2 regions of the Micromonospora sp. WMMD967 genome follow, and region 2 is predicted to be linked to the other one. Evidence: riboswitches for the same ligand, from Rfam matches in the RefSeq annotation. Region 2 holds a riboswitch; the other holds the start of a gene.
The links. Region 2 has a riboswitch for cyclic di-AMP ahead of O7631_RS20545 (transglycosylase family protein). Riboswitches for the same ligand answer to the same signal wherever they lie in the genome.

Region 1 (7,153 bases), 1.3 Mb from region 2:
TCCCCGTGGCGGTCCCGGCCGCTGGTCTGGCTCGGGGAGGTCTCGTTCGCCTTCTACCTGGTCCACGTCCTGGTGATGACGAGTGTGCTGCGGTGGAGCGGTGACTGGGGGGCCGGGTTCACGGGCTGGCGCGGACCGGCGGTGGTGCTCGGCTTCCTGGCCGTGAACCTGGTCCTCGCCGGGCTGCTGCACCGCTTCGTGGAGACGCCGATGATGCGTCGACTCGCACCGCGCCGCCCGGCCCGTCCGGCGTCCGTTCCGCGGCAACGCGGGGCCGGTCCCGCCGCCGACGGCCCGCCGGCCGACGCCGCCGGGAAAAGCGGGCAGACCAACGACTCATCACGGTACGTCGACTCGCGCTGACACCGTCCACCCTGCTCAGTGGGGTTCGGCGCGGCGTGCGACGACACGCCCGTGGTCGGTGCGTCGAGGTCGGCACGACGGTAGCGTGAGGTCGTGCTTCCGGTCGCGTTCACCTGTCCGCTGTGGTGGGTGGCGCGCTGGGCGACGCGGGTGCTGACCAGCCTCGCCGTCGTCGCGGCCCTGGCGCTCGGCGCGGGCCCGGCCTCGGCCGCCGTGCCAACCCCGTTCGGCCTCGGATCACTCCCGGCGACCTGCCCGTCCACCTGCGCACAGGGGGCGGTGCACGAGGCGCAGGCGGCGACCGGGGAGCCCGTCGAGGAGTCCTCCCCAGCGGGGTCCGTCGACCCGCAACCGGCTGCGCCCGGCGACCAGACCACCGCACCGACCGGCCCGCGGCCGGTGCGCGCGGCCGAGTCCGACCGGCTGCCCCTGGTCCACAGCCCGAGCAGCCGGGCACCCCGGGCACCACCCGGGCGCTGAGTCACCGGGACGAGCGTCCCGCCCCGCCGCGCCTGTCGACCCACCAGCTCCGCGCCCCGCCGGCCCGTGCTCTGCCCTGGCCCGGTGGCGGTGGGGCTCCCATCGCATCGCTCTCTCCCGAGGTGCCGACCATGGAGACCGCTGTCTTCTACCAGTTCGTGACCGAGGTGCCGCAGGCCGCCGCCATCTGGTCCACCCTGTTCCTGCTGGCCCTGGGCGTACTCGCCCTGCTGGTGGCCCGCCCCGAGCGGGAGACACCCCCGGACGCCCCGCGCACTGCCGCCCTCACCGCTCGTGAGGTGGCCGCCGCCGAGGCCGCCGACACGCGCCGGTACGCCGAGGAGGTGGCTGTCGCCGCGACCGGGGCGGCCCGGACCGCGCAGCGGCGACGTGCTGACTGGCTGACCGCTCAGGAGGAGATGGAACGGGCCTGGGCCGCGTACGACGAGGCGGACACCGCCGCCCGTCGCTTCGCGGGCGCTGGGGCGCTGCCCACCCCGCAGACCCCCCACACCCCGGCCGAGTACGCCGCCCGCGAGCGCTACCTGCACCGGGCCGCGATGACGGCGTACTGGCGGGGTGACCTGAGCATGGCGCAGCTCGGCGACGTGTTCGCGCACCGGCGCGGCTGGGATCCCCGGCGGCACCCGGTCGAGCAGGAGGTGCTGCTCAGCCGGACGATCCGGGACACCCGGCTGGCCGACTACCAGGCCGCCGCATCCCGGGAGCGGGCTGCCTGGCGGGACGCGGAACTGGCTGCCGACTCAGCGCGGGCACTCGCGACGGAGAGCTGCGCGGCGGCGGCCCGGCTGCGACCGAACCCGCTACCCGCGCGGCGAACGGTGACCGGTGCGTTCCGCCCCGCTGTCGTGGCGCGATGGCGGCCGGCGCGGGCGAGTTGAGCCCGATCCGTGACGTGAGCCGGGTCACGCCGACCGGAATTCGGGCGTCCGGCACGATCGGCGCGAATCTTCCGGTGAATCTGGCCGCGTTCTCGGCGGCCTGTCCGGTTGTCGCCCGTAGGCGTCACCGTAACCGCTTGTCCCATCGAGTCACGTCATCGGCAATACGCGCAGAAATTGCCGCTCCATTTCAGGTTTACGCAGGTGGGGCTGGCTTGGCAGGGGTGCGGACGGGCCAGTACTGTCGTCCCGTCCGGTGCGGTAACCGATCGCAAGAGGCGACGCCGCGCCGACCCGCTCAATCGTGATGAACGAACCGGGGACCCACCAGTAAGTCCGGGGTGAATCCGCGAGCCAGAGCCCGCGGTAGGGCGATCTTCCCGCCCGAATCCGTCAGCTAACCCGGTAGGCGGTGTCGGAAGGAGTTCCATCCTCGTGCAGCACCTTTCCACCCCTCGGTTGTTCCCTCGCCTCCACGGCGCAGCGGTGCCCCCGCTCATTCGTCCAGTGACGGTGAGCTGACCCCCCGGGTCATCGCCTAACCGCCCGGCCACGCCGGGCGTTCCCCTGAGCGGTTCACCATCCGCGGACCACGGTCCGCGCGCTGGCGCCTGCCCGGATACCGGTCCGGTCGCCGGTGTGCCGCTCTCCCCCCGATCCGTGGAGGACCCCGTGAAGCACACCCTGCAGCGTCAGCTCCGCCGTTTCGCCACCGAGCGTCCGTACCAGATCGTTGCCGCCTCGGCCGCGGCCCTCGCGATCGCCACCACCACTGGCGCCCTGCTCACCACCGCCGACGACGCACCCGCCGGCCAGCGCACCGCGACCACTGTCGCCGAGATGCGCAGCGACGTCGCCGCCTCCCGCGGCGAGGTGCGTGAGGCGTCCCCGTCGGCCAGCGCCGCGCCGAGCACCGCCGCTCCGGCCACCACCGCCGCGTCGCCGGCGGCCAAGGCCAAGGCCAACCCCGACCTCACCCGTAAGCCGACGCCGCCGAAGCCGCCCGCGACCAAGGTGCTGGACTACGACTACGAGGCGCAGAACACGTACTACAACTGCGGCCCGGCGGCCACCCGGAACGCCCTCAGCGCCGCCGGTATCGACCGCACCCAGGAGGAACTCGGCGCTGAGCTGGGCACCACCGAGATGGGCACCAACTCCGCCGAGGACACCACGCGGGTCCTCAACGCCGAGGTGAAGGGCTCCCCGTACCGGACCCGGATGTTCGCCGGCGCCCCCAGCCCGGCCCAGATGGACCGGCTCCAGGCCGACGTCGTCAAGGCCATCACCGACGGCCGTGGCGTGGTCGCGAACGTCGTCGGCGACGCCGTCGACACCAACGGCGGTTACCACTCCTACGGCGGCGGTCACTACATCGCCGTCGTGGGTTACAAGGACAACGGCCGTACCGTCCGGATCGCCGACTCGGCCAACGCGGCCGACCCGTCGTACTGGATCACCACCATCGACCTGGCCAACTGGATCGCCAGCCGGGGCTACTCCGCCTGACCCAGGCACGCTGACCGCCGCGGGCGTCGTCCCCCACGAGGGGCCGACGCCCGCGGCGTTCTCGTCGGTGCCGTCGGTGTCCTGCGGAGGCGTCGACTCTCGTACCGGGCCGTGAACCGTGGGAGACTGCGGCCGTGGTGGATGAATCGGGTGGTCAAGCCGGTCGTGGGCGGGTCCTGCTGCTCCTGCACGGAATGGGCACGACCGGGGACGTCTGGTTGCCGTGGGCGCCGCTGCTCGAGCAGCGCTGGGCGGGGCGGTGGCTGGCGCCGGATCTCGCCGGCCACGGCTGGGCGGCACCGCTGCCGTCGTACACCTTTGCGGGGTTCGCCGACCGGATAGCGCGCGGCCTGGCGCCCGGTGACCGGCTCGTCGTGCTCGGGCACTCGCTGGGTGGGGTGGTCGGCCTCGCGCTGGCCGCCCGCGCCGCCGGGACGCCCGTGGACGCCGTGGTCGGGCTGGGCATCAAGGCCGTCTGGTCACCCGACGAGCTGGCCCGCGCCGCCGACCTCGCCGCCCGCCCGGTCAGCTGGTTCGCCACCCGCGCCGAGGCGGCGCGCCGCTACCTTCGGGTGTCCGGCCTGGCCGGCCTGGTCCCGCCGGACCATCCGGTGGTGGACGCCGGCCTGCGTCAGGTCGACGGCCGGTGGCGCCTCGCCATGGACCCGACCGCGTTCGCCGTCGGCGAGCCCGACCTGGCCGCGCTGCTGGCGGCGACCGACGCGCCGGTCGTGCTGGCGCGCGGGGAACACGACCCGATGGTCAGCGACGAACAGCTCAAGGAGTACGGGGTCCCGGTCGCCACGTTGCCCGGTCTCGGCCACAACGCGCACGTGGAGGACCCGGCGGCCGTACTGGCGCTGCTCGACCCGTACCGCTGAGCGGTCCCGACCGGAAATATCGGTCGTGCGGTCGCACCTTCGACACCTACATTCGGCCGGATGCCTGCTATTGATCCGTCCCTTGTGGTCACCGTGAGCCTGAATGTCGTGGACGCTCGACTCGACGATGCCGCGCGTCGGTGCCGGTCCCTGCTCGCGTCGCTCGGCGCGGTGGGTCTGGTGGCGTCCCGCACCGAAGCCGACGGGCCCCGCGACGGGGTGGACGTCGACCTGACGCTGATGCCGTCCGTCCCGTCCGTTTCGGGCGCTGAAGCGGTACGTCACCTGGCCGCGCCACTGCTGACGCGCTTCCGGTGGAGCCGTGGCGATCTCGAGGTGGACGAATCGGCGGCCGGTCACCCGATGGGTTTCGCCGCTGGTCGTGAGCGGACGACCGCCGGCGTGACGCCGATCTGTGTGTCTATCTGCGCGGCCGATGACACCGAAGGCGAGTGGTGGGACCCGCCGAAGTGGCTGCCCACCGACGAGGCCGTCGTTCCTGTCCGGCGACGGGTCAGACGACTGCCGGCTGCGGCGTCCGACGACGACGTGGTGGCCCGGGTGCACGCCCGGCTGACCGCCCCCGACCTCGACAGGGCTCTGGTCCGCTGCCTTGCTCTGCTCGGGCGGCCGGACGTGTGGTCCGTCGACCTGCGGCAGTCGGCGACCGACGGCGGCGTCTGGAGTCTGGCCCTGCTCCTGGTGCTGCCTCTGGTCGACGTGTCACCGCAGGATCCCTTCGGGACCGGTGTCGCCGCCGTGGCCGCCGAGTTCAGGTTGCCGACGGGGCACCTACGCAGGTCACCGTTGGGAACGTGGATGGTGGCGGCGATGGAGACCACCCGGCCGCTCGGCGACGCGCCGGCGGTCGAGGCGCTGTACGTGCGGACCGGGATCGACCCGTTCGACCCGGGACCGGTCGACCGGCCGGTGGAGACCCGGGAGATGGTGCTGCGAGGGCGGGACGAGGACGGTCCGGACGAGGCCGAGTTGAGCCGCACGATCGAGGAGGCCTTGCGAGACGCCGTACGTGTCCTGCTGGTGGTCGACGTCACCAACCCGGTTGCGGACGCCAGGGCCGTGGTCCGGGGCCTCTGTCGAATCGAAGACGATGACATCGATTCCACCAGCACCGAGACCCTGGCCGACGGACGGCTGCGGATCGTCGCTCACCTTGGGGCCACGTTGCTGACCGCCGAGGAGATCGTGAAGGTCGTCGTCGCGTCGACGGATCTTCACCCCTGGGTGCGCTCGGTCCCCGGGTCGGCCGACGGCCTCACGACCGCCGAATGGATTGCGCCGGCCGACACTCGCGGGGTCGTCCGGGTCGAGGTCAGGGCAGGGTACCGGCTCGGGCTCAGCTAGCTGTCAGTGTCCGGCACAGCCCGACGGGCCGGGTCAGGCGAGAGGGGAGAGCTGCGGCGACCGCTCGGCCGCGGTGTCCGGTGCCGACGTCAGCTCGCGGCGGGCGGCGTTCAGGAAGGCGTCGGCGTACGACTCGGCGGGGAAGTCGCCCAGGTAGCGGCGGCGGGTGGCCCACCGCGCCTCGGCCAACGGGTCGGTGTCCAACAGGTCGGTCAGCACACCGTCCATGTTGGACAGGTCGCGGCGCAGCACGTACCCCGAGCCGGCCAGCGGGAAGCGCTCCACGAACCGGTCGCCCTCGCCACCCATGTCGGTGACCGCGTACGGCTTGCCGGAGTAGAGGTAGTCCGAGATCACCCCGGACACGTCGGAGACCAACGCGTCGGAGGAGTTGACGCACTCGGTCAGGCTCAGCTCCCGGGCCGCCGACCCGAACACGTGCTGCCGGCCGGTGCGGGCCCGATCGGCCGTCAGCAGCTCGGTCAGCCGGCCCAACTGCCGCGCCGACGCCGGGTTCTGCGTCGTGTACGGGTGGGCCCGCAGGATCACCGTCGCGCCGCGCTCCAGCAGCCGCCGCAGCAGCTGCTCGGCCACCGGCAGCGAGCAGTAGTCGGCGTCGGCGTGGTGCCCGGTCCAGGTGGGGGTGTAGAGCACTGTGGGATGGGCCAGACCCCGCGCCGGTTCCTGGCGTACCTGGATCGACTCGACCTGCGGGCGGCCGACCACCACGAACTTGTCGGCGGGAATCTGCACCCCCGCGCGGGCGTACCTGTCGATCGCGGCCGGCCCGGCCACGAAGATCCGGTCGAAGATCCCGGACACCGGGTTGGCGCTCGGTGCCTTGTCGCTGTCGCCGTGGTGCAACTGCACGTGGGTGAGCTGGGTGAAGCGGATGCAGTGGCTGTTCTTCGCCCCGTGGTTGACGTAGAACGCGGCCCGCAGGCTCGGCACCAGTGCCTCGTCCATGGTCCGCAGGGTCGGGCAGTAGACCACCGGAGCGTCGGTGGCCGCGGCGATCGGTGCCAGGAACTCCGGCTCGCGCAGCATGACCAGGAACGGGCGGCCGATCCGTTCCAGGTACGGCAACCACATGGTGACCTGGTACTCGGAGCCGGGCGGGGCGGAGAAGTAGAGCACGAACTCCGGCTGGTGCCGACGCAGCGCACGGCCCACCGCGCCACCGCCGGCGCCCGGCCGGAACCGCCGCCGGGCCAGGTCCAGTGCGACAGCCCCGACGCCCGCACCGACCAGCAGGCTGGCGGCCAGTGGCACCACGGCCGGCAGGGCCAGCGCGGCGGCGAGGGCCACCACGGCGAGCAGCCCGAGCAGCGCGGTGCCGAGCTGGTCGGCGACCACCGGCGTCCAGGTGCGCACCGGTAGGTTCGCCGTCCGCATCTCCAGGTTGCCGGCGGTTCGCAGAGGCCCCACCAGCAGCACCAGCCCCAGCAGGACCAGTGCGGTGGCGACCAACGCCAGGTCGACACCGTCGTCCAGCCGACGCCAGTAACCCACCAGGACCGCGGCGGCGATCAGCGTCGTCTCGGCGACGAGGTCGGCGCCGGGCCGGACCCGCTGCTCCACGGCCGACGCGACCACGGCCGCGACAGGCAACGTCAGGCCCCAACCGGTGGCGTCGGTGAGCGCCAGCACGAC
Region 2 (7,153 bases):
GCGTGCTGCCCGACTGGCAGCGACGCGGCGTCGGCAGCGCGTTGATGCACGCGGTGCTCGGCGCGGCCGACGCGCGGGACGAGCCGCTCGTGGTGCTGCTCGGGCATCCCGACTACTACCCGCGCTTCGGTTTCGGGCCCGCCGTCGACCTGGGCGTCACTCCGCCACAGCCCTGGGGGCCGCAGTACTTCATGGCCCGTCCGATGGCCGCGTGGCGCGACTCGATCCGGGGTGAGTTCCGCTACGCGCGCCCGTTCGACGACCTGTGACCACACCGCGCATCCGCCGACGGCGTGCCGCCGACCTCGACGGATGCGTCGCGGCGCTCGCCGAGGTCCACCGGGTCGACCGGTATCCAGTGAACTGGCCCGCCGATCCGCGCCGCTGGCTGAGTGAGCCGCGCCCGGACCACGCCTGGGTCGCCGTCGCCGACGACGCGGCGATCGTCGGGCACGTCGCGGTGCACCGGGTGGTGCCCGGGCCGGCGGGCGCGTCGCCGGCCCGGCCGACGGCCGAGGTGGCACGTCTGTTCGTGGCGCCGGGCGCCCGGGGGTCGGCGCTGGGGAGTGCGCTGCTGGACCGGGTTCGCCGGTGGGCGAACGCGCGTGGGACCGCCCTGGTGCTGGAGGTGACGTCGGACAACGCAGCGGCGGCGGCGCTCTACGAGCGCACCGGATGGCGGTGCACCGGCACGAGCACCGCGCCGTGGACCGCACCCGACGGCAGCGCGGTGTCGCTGCGTCACTACACGCTGTCCGCTGACGCGGGGCCGGCCATCGCCGTGAGCCGACGCGCGAGCAGGGCCGCGGCGTCGCGCAACTCCGGAGGCTCCAACACCTGCACCTCGTAACTCAGACGGGCGAGGTGCGCGGCGAGCCAGTCCAGGCGCTCCCCGCCGACGACCAGCACGCACCACCCGTCGCGGTCTTCCTCGACCCGCCCCACCTGGGGCGGCACCGCCTCCCGCACCTGGTCGACCGTCGCGCGCACACGAGCCCGGGCGAGATACCGGTACGACGCCTCGGTCACGGCCCGCTGCACGAAGGCGACCGGGTCCGGGTGCTCGCGCGCCCGGAAACGCCAGGTCGTCGCGAACGCGGTAGCCATCCGGTCCAGGCGGAACGTCCGCCAGTCGTCGCGGTCCACGTCCCAGGCCATCAGGTACCAGCGGCGACCTGTCGTGACCATCCGGACCGGCTCGACCGTCCGCTCGTGCTGCCCACCGTTGCGTGCCTCGTAGGTGAATCGCACCCGCACCGCGTCGCGGCAGGCTCGGGCCAGCGTCACCAGCACCTCCGCGTCGATCTCGGCCACCGGACCCATGAGCGTCTCCGTGGAGCCGTGCACCGCACGCACCTCGGCGCGCAACCGTGCCGGCATGACCTGGTCGAGCTTCGTGAGGGCCCGCAGGGCCGCCTCGCCCGCGCCGGCGATCGTGCCGCCCGAGGCGAGGCGCAGCGAGACCGCCGTCGCGATCGCCTCCTCGTCGTCGAGGAGCAGCGGCGGCAGTCGGGTGCCCGCACCGAGCTGGTAGCCACCACCGACCCCCGGTGCCGCGTGCACGGGATAGCCGAGCGCACGCAGTCGCTGGACGTCACGACGCACACAACGGTCGGTGACACCGAGCTCGGCGGCGAGGTCCGCGGCCGTCCAGGACGGCCGCCGCTGGAGCAGCGCCAGCAACCGCAACACCCGCTCGGTCGTCGCCTCGACGGTCACCCGCCGATCGTTACACACAACGCGGAACGCCTCTGTCCGCTATCAACGAGAGGCTGGGCCCATGACCGACCAGGATCACGAGACAGGGAGCTGAGATGGCCCGCGACATGCAGATCACCGTCGACTGCGCCGACCCCGCCGCGTTGGCGGCGTTCTGGGCCGAGGCCCTCGGCTACCAGGTGCAGGGCCCGCCCGGGACCTTCGCGTCCTGGGAGCAGGCGCTCGACGCGATGGGGGTGCCGCCGGAGCACCGCAACGACGCGTCGGCGGTGGTCGACCCCGAGGGCTCGCGACCGCGCCTGTTCTTCCAACGGGTCCCCGAGCCCAAGCAGGTCAAGAATCGCGTACACATCGATGTGCGGGCCGCACCCGGGCTGGAGGGTGACGAACGGATGGCGGCCCTGGAGAAGGAGGCCGAACGGCTCGCCGCGCACGGTGCCACCCGGCTCAGTCGCCACGAGCCCGCTCCCCCGCTGGGTGCCGGTCACCTCGTCATGGCCGACCCGGAGGGCAACGAGTTCTGTCTCGACTGACGCCACGTTCGCCCAGGTCACTGCCGCGATCACCGGATGCCATGCGAACATGTGTACGTGTCGCCCGGTGCCAGCATCCTGCACGCCGACCTGGACGCCTTCTACGCGTCGGTCGAGCAGCGCGACGATCCACGCCTGCGTGGCCGGCCGGTGATCGTCGGCGGGGGCGTGGTCCTCGCGGCCAGCTACGAGGCGAAGGCGCGGGGCGTCCGCAGCGCGATGGGCGGCCAGCAGGCACGCCGGCTGTGTCCGGACGCGATCGTGGTGCCGCCGCGGATGTCGGCGTACACGGCGGCGAGCCGCGCGGTCTTCGAGATCTTCCGGCAGACCACTCCGCTGGTCGAGGGGCTCTCCATCGACGAGGCGTTCCTCGATGTGGGTGGCCTGCGGCGGCTGGTCGGGCCACCGGCCGACATCGCCGCGCGGCTGCGTCGGGAGGTTCGGGAGCGGGTCCACCTACCGATCACGGTGGGTGTGGCCCGCACGAAGTTCCTGGCGAAGGTGGCCAGCGGGGTGGCGAAACCCGACGGTCTGCTGGTGGTCGCACCGGACGCCGAGACGGCTTTCCTGCACCCCCTTCCGGTCGAACGGTTGTGGGGCGTCGGCCCGGTCACCTCCGCGAAGCTGCGGGAGCACCGGATCCGTACCGTCGGCGAAGTCGCCCGGCTCGGTGAGGCCGCGTTGGTGTCGCTGCTCGGGTCCGGTGCCGGCCGGCACCTGCACGCCCTGGCGCACAACCGTGACCCACGCGCGGTGCAGGTCGGTCGCCGACGCGGCTCGATGGGTGCCCAACACGCGCTGAGCCGTACCCCGCACGCCCCGGCGGAACTGGACGCCATCCTCGCCGGCCTGGTCGACCGGGTCACCCGCCGGATGCGCGCGGCCGGGCGCTCCGGGCGCACCGTGGTGCTGCGGCTGCGCTTCGGCGACTACAGCCGGGCGACCCGCTCGCACACCATCGGCAAGGCGACCGCGGACACGACGCCGCTGCTCGCCGCCGCGCGCGCGTTGCTGCGGGCGGCGCAGCCGGAGATCGACAGTCGTGGTGTCACGCTGATCGGTGTGTCGGTGGGCAACCTGGACGACAGTCCGGTGCAGCCGGAGTTGCCGTTCCACCGCGACCCGGGCGCGGAGTTGGACGCCGCGGTCGACGCGGTCCGCGACCGGTTCGGCTCGACGGCGCTCACCCGTGCGGTCCTGCTCGGCCGGGAGCCGGGTGTCGAGATGCCGCTGCTGCCGGATTGACCGATCTGCGTGCGGTGTCCGCGCGCGAGTTGCGACAGGAGACACATCACAGCAGGTCGGCGGTTTAGCCGGCGGCCGACGGGTGACCCTTGAGGGGTACAGCCTGACAAGGGGGGACCCACCATGTCCGACGACACCAGCAACCGAGCGAGCCGCGGCGCCGAGCGCCCGCACGACGTGACCGACCCGCTGCTCTGGCAACTGGCGATCGACGTGTTGAGCGCCCACGAGCCGGACGACGAGGGTCAGTGCCGCAATCTCCAGTGCGCCGGGCAGGCCTGGCCCTGCGCTGCCCGTCAGGGTGCCGAGCATTCGCTGCGCCTGTCCCGCGGCGGGTCTGACTCCGTCGAGGTGACCGTCGACGGCGGGACCGACCTGGCACCGGCCTCTCGCTGGGGTCGTAACGCCGGCCCGGTGGCGCCTCGTCGAGCACCGAAGGCGTCCGCCTCGGCGGCGTGACCCGAACCCGACCCGGCACTCGGGCTGACCAGCGCAGCACACACGAACGCTCGGCCGGTGATCCGGCCGAGCGTTCGTGTGCCGTCGGTCAGAGGCTGAGCTTCTGACCCGGGAAGATCAGACCGGGGTCGGCCCCGATCAGCTTCCGGTTGTGCTCGTACAGCGCCTGCCAGCCGCCGGACACCCGGTGGGCGTCGGCGATCTCCGACAGGGTGTCGCCCGGCTGGACCAGGTACGTCTGGCCGCCCGACGGCGACGCGGTGCGCTCATGGTTGCGGGACGCCGGCTGCTCGCCGCGCGACGGCCGCTCCTGCCGTTCCTGCCGCTCGGTGGGCTTGGCGGTGGACTTCGTCGACTTGGCGGTGGACTTCGTCGACTTCGTGGCGGAGCCGCCCGACGAGCCGCCCTTCTTGCCGCAGGTCGGCCAGGCACCGATCCCCTGCCCGGCGAGCACCTTCTCGGCGATGGCGATCTGCTCGCCTCGGCTGGCCAGATCGGCGCGGGCGGCGTACTTCTTGCCGCCGTAACCGGCCCAGGTGCTCTGCGAGAACTGCAGGCCACCGAAGTAGCCGTTGCCGGTATTGATCTTCCAGTTACCGCCGGACTCGCACTTGGCGATCGCGTCCCAGTTGACTCCGGCCTGCGCCGGGGCGGCCGGGCCGAAGAGGGCGACAGCGCCGGTGACCGCGCCGACGGCCAGGGTGCCGACGGCGAGGCGGCGGGTGGTGACCCGTCGATGACGGGGCGTGTGAACTGACGTCATGTGAGCTTCCTCCACGCCGGCGAGGTGAGCTGTCGGGTTCGGGCCGAGGAGCCCGGCCGCACGGTGGCGGCTTCACCCCGAGGTGACGTGCACCGAGGAACGTGTGGGTCCCCCGCTCCTGCCCGGGTGACTGGGTTCCGACGGCCGGGGGCAGGATTTGGCGTTGCCGGCCGTGGTGTCCGCAGTGGCGAACCCGACCGACGTTAGGCACGGTCGGTGACGATCGCCCAACCCCTGTGAAGTTGTTCACCGGGCTACGCGGGGCGTCACCCGCAGCGGTTGCGGGCGAGTGGCCACTGTGCAGAGAGCACTGTGGACCGGTTTCGATCAGGCCCGTGGCGCAGCCAGATCACGGTGTGTCGCCGAGCGACTCGACGTGTCCGTTGGTGATCGGATGCTCGACGTCGCACGCCGAACCGGCCGGCGGGTCCCCTGGTCGGGTGGCCCACCGGCCGGGTGTCGACCGTCTACAGAGTGCGCGCCAGCCGATCGGCGAGCGTCCGGGTGAAGCGGGCCGGGTCGGCCAGCTCACCGCCCTCGGCGAGCACCGCCAGGCCGTAGAGCAGCTCTGCGGTCTCGGTCAGGGCCGCCTGGTCGCTCCCCTGCTCGTGGGCCTTACGCAGCCCGGAGACCAGCGGGTGCCCGGGGTTGATCTCCAGGATCCGCTTGGTCGGGGGCACCTCGTGCCCCATGGCCCGGTACATCTTCTCCAGGGTCGGCGTGAGGTCGTGGGCGTCGCCGACGACGCAGGCCGGTGAGGTGGTCAGTCGCGACGACAGGCGGACCTCCCGGACGCTGTCGGTCAGCGTGGTGCCGAGCCAGTCGAGCAGGCCGGCGAACTCCTGCCGCTGCTGCTCGCGCTCGGCCTCGGCCTGCTGCTTCTCCTCGTCGGTGTCCAGGTCGATCTCGCCCTTGGCGATCGAGCGCAGCGTCTTGCCGTCGTACGCGCCGACCCGCTCGACCCACACCTCGTCGACCTGGTCGGTGAGCAGCAGCACCTCGTGACCCTTGGCCCGGAAGGCCTCCAGGTGCGGCGAGTTCTCGATGGCGGCCCGGGACTCACCGGTGGCGTACCAGATGTCGGTCTGGCCGTCCTTCATCCGCGAGACGTAACCGGCCAGGTCGGTGGGCTCGGTCGCGTCGTGGGTGGAGGCCACGGAGAGGATGTCCAGCAGGGTGTCCCGGTTGTCGGTGTCGTCGATCAGCCCTTCCTTGACCACCGCGCCGAACTCGGTCCAGAAGGTGCGGTAGCGCTCGGCGTGGTTGGCCTTCAGGTCCTTGACGGTGGCGAGGATCTTCTTGACCAGGCGGCGACGGACGATCTGGATCTGCCGGTCCTGCTGGAGGATCTCCCGGGAGATGTTCAGCGACAGGTCGTGCGCGTCGACCACGCCCTTGACGAAGCGCAGGTAGGTCGGGACGAGCGCCTCGCAGTCGTCCATGATGAAGACACGCTTGACGTAGAGCTGGACGCCTCGGCGACCCTGGGGGGAGAACAGGTCAAGTGGTGCGTGGCTGGGCAGGAACAGCAGCGCCTCGTACTCGAAGGTGCCCTCGCCCTTCATGTGCACGACCTCGAGCGGGTCGGCCCAGTCGTGGCTGACGTGCTTGTAGAACTCGTTGTACTCGGCGGCGTCGACCTCGTCGCGGGGCCGCGCCCAGAGCGCCTTCATGGAGTTGAGGGTCTGCACCTCGCTGGTGGCGGCCTCGCCGTCGGCGCCGGGGCGTTCGACGGTCATCCGGATGGGCCAGGCGATGAAGTCGGAGTATCGCTTGACGATGTCGCGGACGGTCCACTCGGCGGTGTAGTCGTGCAGGTTGTCCTCGGTGTCGGCCGGCTTGAGGTGCAGGGTCACAGTGGTGCCCTGCGGGGCCTCGTCCACCGCCTCGATCGAGTACGTGCCCTCGCCGGTGGACTCCCAGCGGGTGCCGCCGGTCTCGCCGGCCTTGCGGGTGACCAGGGTGACCCGGTCGGCGACCATGAACGCGGCGTAGAAGCCGACGCCGAACTGGCCGATCAGGTCCTGCGAGGCGCGCGCGTCGGCGGATTCGCGCAGTTGGCGCAGCAGCTCGGCGGTGCCCGACTTGGCGATGGTGCCGATCAACTGGACGACCTCGTCGCGGGTCATCCCGATGCCGTTGTCCCGCACGCTGAGGGTGCGGGCGTCCTTGTCGACCTCGAGCGTCACGTGCAGGTCGTCGGTGTCGGCGACGAGGTCCTTGTCGACGAGAGTGGCCAGCCGCAGCTTGTCCAGGGCGTCGGAGGCGTTCGAGATGAGCTCCCGCAGGAAGACGTCCTTGTTCGAATAGATCGAGTGGACCACCAACTGGAGGAGCTGACGCGCCTCGGCCTGGAACTCCAACGTTTCGGCCTGGTTGCTCACACCGTCTCCCATCTCGGCTCGTGCGGGGTTTCGCGGAAAGGATACGAGTC

Region 1: another riboswitch for cyclic di-AMP. It lies ahead of O7631_RS15205 (C39 family peptidase); the one in region 2 lies ahead of O7631_RS20545 (transglycosylase family protein).

The regions. Positions count from the first base shown of each region.
Region 1 is NZ_JARUBK010000001.1:3,248,448-3,255,600, forward strand. Features, by position in the region: gene O7631_RS15190 (acyltransferase) at 1-363, shown strand, start outside; gene O7631_RS15195 (hypothetical protein) at 457-843, shown strand; gene O7631_RS15200 (hypothetical protein) at 975-1,745, shown strand; cyclic di-AMP (ydaO/yuaA leader) riboswitch at 2,031-2,172, shown strand; gene O7631_RS15205 (C39 family peptidase) at 2,406-3,254, shown strand; gene O7631_RS15210 (alpha/beta hydrolase) at 3,389-4,135, shown strand; gene O7631_RS15215 (hypothetical protein) at 4,244-5,500, shown strand; gene O7631_RS15220 (CDP-glycerol glycerophosphotransferase family protein) at 5,534-7,153, opposite strand, start outside.
Region 2 is NZ_JARUBK010000001.1:4,584,328-4,591,480, reverse strand. Features, by position in the region: gene O7631_RS20575 (N-acetyltransferase) at 1-269, shown strand, start outside; gene O7631_RS20570 (GNAT family N-acetyltransferase) at 266-850, shown strand; gene O7631_RS20565 (YafY family protein) at 745-1,719, opposite strand; gene O7631_RS20560 (VOC family protein) at 1,815-2,252, shown strand; gene dinB (DNA polymerase IV) at 2,310-3,497, shown strand; gene O7631_RS20550 (hypothetical protein) at 3,621-3,956, shown strand; gene O7631_RS20545 (transglycosylase family protein) at 4,045-4,719, opposite strand; cyclic di-AMP (ydaO/yuaA leader) riboswitch at 4,719-4,892, opposite strand; gene htpG (molecular chaperone HtpG) at 5,187-7,115, opposite strand.